2 regions of the Rhodococcus sp. ABRD24 genome follow, and region 2 is predicted to be linked to the other one. Evidence: riboswitches for the same ligand, from Rfam matches in the RefSeq annotation. Region 2 holds a riboswitch; the other holds the start of a gene.

Region 1 (2,447 bases), 1.9 Mb from region 2:
CCGGAAGCTCCGTACACCTCTTCGCTACAGGTGGCCTACCGTTGTGTTGTGACGAACGAACCGAACCGCAGCGGCACCAACACCAGCAACAACGGCAAGACGCTGTTCCGCCTCGCTATCGCCAGCTTCCTCATCGGGATCGCGGCGATCGTCGCCATCTTCTTCGTCCATTCGCTCTCCGAGGGCGACCCCGGCCTGGTTCTGTACTTCCTCACCCTCGCGTGCCCGCTCGGCTTCGTTCTCGCCATCGCATACGCACTCCGCTCCGGACGCCGGAGCCGCTGAGCCGGAGGCTCCCCGATCACCGAGCCGGAGGCACCCGGATCACCGAGCCGGAGGCTCACCTACGAACTTTAAGGACAACACATGCGGATCTTGCTGAACATCATCTGGCTGATCTTCGGCGGCCTATGGTTGGCGCTCGGATACTTCCTTGCCGGCCTGGTCATGTGCATCCTCATCATCACGATCCCCTTCGGGATCGCGTCGTTCCGGATCGGCGTGTACGCGCTGTGGCCATTCGGCAAGACGGTCGTCGACAAGCCGACCGCGGGTGTCGCATCCCTGATCGGCAACATCATCTGGCTGATCCTGGCGGGCATCTGGCTCGCAATCGGCCACATCGTGTCGGCCATCGCGATGGCGATCACGATCATCGGCATTCCGCTCGCAATCGCGAACCTCAAGATGATTCCGGTCTCCCTGATGCCACTCGGCAAGGAGATCGTGGATGTCGGCGGAAGCAGCGATCAGGCGCGGTGGACCCCCGCCTGACCGTTCCGGAACGTGGGATCGACAGCCCCTCGGCATGTGATCTCAGTCACATCACACGGCGATAACGGTACGGTGTCGAATCGTACCTACCCATCCGGCAGCGCAACTAGCTGCGAAGAAGCCGCCGGGCCCGAATCCTCCACCCGAGCAACACAAGACGCGCCGCGTTATCAACTGGTGACGTTCGGGGCCAGATCGTCGTACCGTCGTTGCTGGCCGGAACCTCGGCCACACCCGGGCCCGCCGCGCCAAACCCCGTCCAGCGGGTCCGGACACCCACGAGTCATCCATGGACGGGGACGGGGGACCCAAAGGTCCTCCGGGGAACACGGTCCCGCACGGGGCCACCCCCGCAGGCATCGGGAGAGTGATCTCCCTTGGGGTGAAGCCAGACCCGCTCCCTCCAGGAACGGTGAGGCCGGGCTACCTCTCAGCCCGAACCCGACAGCTGACCTCGCAGGCGCGTATGGAGAGGAACCGACCGATATGAGCGGACGCCATCGCAAGCCCACCAATACCGGCCGCACCATCGCCAAGGTCGCCGTCACCGGCGCCATCATGGGCGTGAGCGGGGTCGCCCTCGCGGGCACCGCCAACGCCGCACCCGATTCCGACTGGGACAGGCTCGCGCAGTGCGAGGCCGGCGGGAACTGGGCCATCAACACCGGCAACGGCTACCACGGTGGCCTGCAGTTCTCCCCGAGCACCTGGACCTCCCACGGCGGTGGCCAGTTCGCCGCTACAGCCGCGCAGGCCACCCGCGAGCAGCAGATCGTCGTCGCCGAGCGCGTGCTCGCCAGCCAGGGCTGGGGCGCATGGCCCTCCTGCTCCTCCAAGCTCGGGCTGACCAGCGCCCCGTCGCAGCGCACCACTCCGGCCACACCGGCCCCGAAGCCGGTTGCCCCGGCCCCCACCGTGCAGGCACCCGCCGCGCCGGGCGCGCTCACCGTAGAAGACGTCGCCAAGAACGTCATCTCCGGTGTCGATTCGCTGATCGACGCCGCACGCTCACAGGGCATCGTGATCGACCAGCAGGTCCTCGATGCTTACCACGCTGCAAAGTCGTTCGATCTGCGCAGCATCGCAGGTCTCTCGCAGAGCTGAGCCGCGCTCACCCCGAGACCGAAAGAGGGCCCCTCGCCGTGACGGCGAGGGGCCCTCTTTCTTGCGTATGCGTCAGCGGTTGATCACGGTGTGGGGGTGTGCGTACGGGAGTTGGTCCGCGGGAAGCGGGAACTCCATCTCCTCGCCGAACGGCGAAAGACCTCCGGCACGGCTGGAAGACAACTCGGTCACCGCGTGATCTCCATCCGCAGTTTCCGGCCACCCTGGATCGACATAGCGCTTCTTCGAATTGTTAGCCACGCGCCCATTTTGACAGGAGCGCGCGGCGCGGTACAGCCCAGGTCACTAATCTCATAGTCGATGACCCATACGCATGGCACCGAGGGCACCCCGGAAACCGCGAATCCTGTGGTGGCACCCACCCTGACCGGGTGGCTGTCCGACTGCAAGGACGCCGAGCTGACCGAGCTGATCCGGCTTCGCCCCGACCTCGCCGTGCCCCCACCCGCCACCTGCGCCATTCTCGCCGGCCGCGCGGAGCAGCGCGCCTCGGTGATGCGGGCCGCGGACACCCTCAACTCGCTCGAGTTCAGCGTGCTCGAGGTCCT
Region 2 (2,447 bases):
TCGAGTAGTTGCTGGGGGGAATCGCTGACCATGAGCGCATACAGGCGGTTGGTCCGGGCACCCTGATAGCTCGCGGCCGCGAGTTTGCCGACCGCAGGACGGAACTGGTCGATCCGGGCACCGGCGGCAGCGAGGAGTTCGCGGTCGCTGGCCAACCGCGCCTCGGCGGTCCGCTGGGCGGACTGCTTGCCGTCGAGATCGATCTGGGCGTTGTGTAGCGCCTCGGTCGTCTGCTCAGACTGACGGGAGAGCTCAGCCAGTCGCTCCAACGCCTCGGTCGGGTTGGCCACGACCGGATCGGCGGACGCTGGCATCGCCGGAATCGCGACGAGCGTCAGGGAGAGAACTCCCGTAGCCAGAGCAGTACACATCGAGCGCTTCATCTTCTGCGAGGCCACAGCAGCGCGACTCTCCGTTTCTCGATTTGTCTTCTCGATTTGCCTCTGCCGCACAGATGGGCGGCAGAGTCCGTAATGTCTCGAAGAGGTTACGGAATGGCATATGTCCGTGTCTACCCGGGAGTAGACACCCGCGGGATCACGACGACCCCCTCAGGCACAAACACGAGGACGGGCCCGACGTCGCCGGACCCGCCCTTCGTATCTGTGTCTTCACATCACACTAGCTCAGCGGCCGCGGTGGCCGCGGTGGCCGCGGTGGCCTCAGTAGCGGCGAGCACCGTCAAACGGCATCGACGAAACGGGAGCGAGCTTCACCGGCTGGCCCGCGGTCGACGCGTGGATGACGTTGCCGTTGCCGGCGTAGATCCCCGAGTGGCTGCCGCCGTAGAAGGAGATCACGTCGCCGAGACGCAGATCCGACTGCGGAACCGCGACACCCGCAGCGGCCTGGTCGTAGCTGGTGCGGGGCAGGTTCAGCCCGGCCTGCTTGTAGGCCCACTGCACCAGACCGGAGCAGTCGAACGAATCCGGGCCGGCCGAGCCGTAGACGTAGGGAGCGCCGAGCTTGCTCTCGGCAGCCTTCACAGCCTTCTCACCTGCGGTGACAACCGGAGCCAGCGGAGCGGGCGCGGGGGCGCCGGGAGCCGGCGCGAAATTTCCGAGCACAGAGTCGACCTGCGCCTGCGACACACCGGGAACGTCGACGGTGCCGACGCCCGGGATGCTGATCGGCTCGGCGAGTGCCGGTGCCGCGGAAACCGTGACCGCTCCGAAGGCAAGTGCACCGGCGACGACTGCGCGTCGCGCGGAACGCTTGAAAGTTGATGACGCCACGAAAAGGGGTACTCCGTTTCTTCCGTTCATCCGCCGACCGAGTTAGCTGACGGGTTCGGGCTGGGAAGATCAGCCCTACCCTCCGAAGCGCGCAGTGCACACTCGGTGGGATTCACCCCAGAAGAACTTGGGTTCCCGGCACGTCACCTCTCGAGAGGCTTCGATTAGGCGGTCCCAGCGATGCCACCCCGGTTCGGGCGGCAAGACTCCGCTAGGTCTCGAGAAGATTACGAAACCGCATACCTTCGTGTCGACCGCAGCGCCGAATATTGATCCGATTCACCGCTTTTGCCCGACGTTCGGGTCGACCATCGGCAACCAAGTCACGACCAGATAACGATGGGTCCGATTCCGCGCCGAGCACACACCCCACCGCGGCACCGGCGAGCCGCGCCCGGGTCCGCCCGCGACACCCCGAGCCCGGGTTACACCAGGTCACCCGACCACCCTCAGGACGGACCGTGACGAAGACCGGTCGGTCTACTTCGATCGCCCACCGGCGCCATCCACCGACCCCACCTCCGCGGTTCGCCGACCCCCACACGAACCTCGCCCTCGCATCCCGGCACGACGAATGTGATCCTCGTCTCTCGATGCTTTTTCGGTGCCGATTCCGGTGTTGCCACACCAATTTTCGTCTGCCAGGAAGTGCCCGCCACCGAGATGTCGGTACTCATCTCTAGTGTCATCGCCGTGAGCCTGCCCCGTCCCCGACCGTCTGGCCGGAGTCTCGACTCGGATCGTTCGGGCGGCATCCAACTCAGCTTCGACGAGCTCGACACCCCGCTACGCGAGACCACCTTCGTGGTGGTCGACCTGGAAACCACCGGCGGCAGTTCTGACGCCGACGCCATCACCGAGATCGGCGCGGTGAAGGTGCGCGGCGGCGAAATACTGGGCGAGTTCGGCACGCTCGTCGACCCGGGCCGCGCCATTCCGCCCTACATAGTCCAGATCACCGGCATCACCACAGCGATGGTGCGGGAGGCGCCGCGGATCGACGCGGTGCTACCGACGTTCCTCGAGTTCGCGGAGGGGGCGGTCCTGGTAGCGCACAATGCCGGATTCGATATCGGCTTCCTCAAAGCGGCGGCGGCGCGAGCCGCACTGCCCTGGCCCCGCTTCCAGGTGCTGTGCACCGTCAAACTGGCGCGGCGCGTACTCAGCCGCGACGAGGCCCCATCGGTCAAGCTCTCCGCACTCGCGACGCTG

What was found. A riboswitch is a leader RNA that binds a small molecule or an ion and turns the genes downstream of it on or off. The one in region 2 is predicted to bind cyclic di-AMP.
Region 1: another riboswitch for cyclic di-AMP. It lies ahead of ERC79_RS16400 (resuscitation-promoting factor Rpf1 domain-containing protein); the one in region 2 lies ahead of ERC79_RS02150 (C40 family peptidase).

Annotation. Positions count from the first base shown of each region.
Region 1 covers NZ_CP035319.1:3,699,029-3,701,475, reverse strand. The annotation lists gene ERC79_RS16410 (hypothetical protein) at 49-285, shown strand; gene ERC79_RS16405 (YccF domain-containing protein) at 367-774, shown strand; cyclic di-AMP (ydaO/yuaA leader) riboswitch at 1,046-1,253, shown strand; gene ERC79_RS16400 (resuscitation-promoting factor Rpf1 domain-containing protein) at 1,261-1,878, shown strand; gene ERC79_RS16395 (hypothetical protein) at 1,951-2,139, opposite strand; gene ERC79_RS16390 (helicase-associated domain-containing protein) at 2,200-2,447, shown strand, end outside.
Region 2 covers NZ_CP035319.1:512,474-514,920, forward strand. The annotation lists gene ERC79_RS02145 (NlpC/P60 family protein) at 1-398, opposite strand, end outside; gene ERC79_RS02150 (C40 family peptidase) at 663-1,235, opposite strand; cyclic di-AMP (ydaO/yuaA leader) riboswitch at 1,251-1,416, opposite strand; gene ERC79_RS02155 (DEDD exonuclease domain-containing protein) at 1,935-2,447, shown strand, end outside.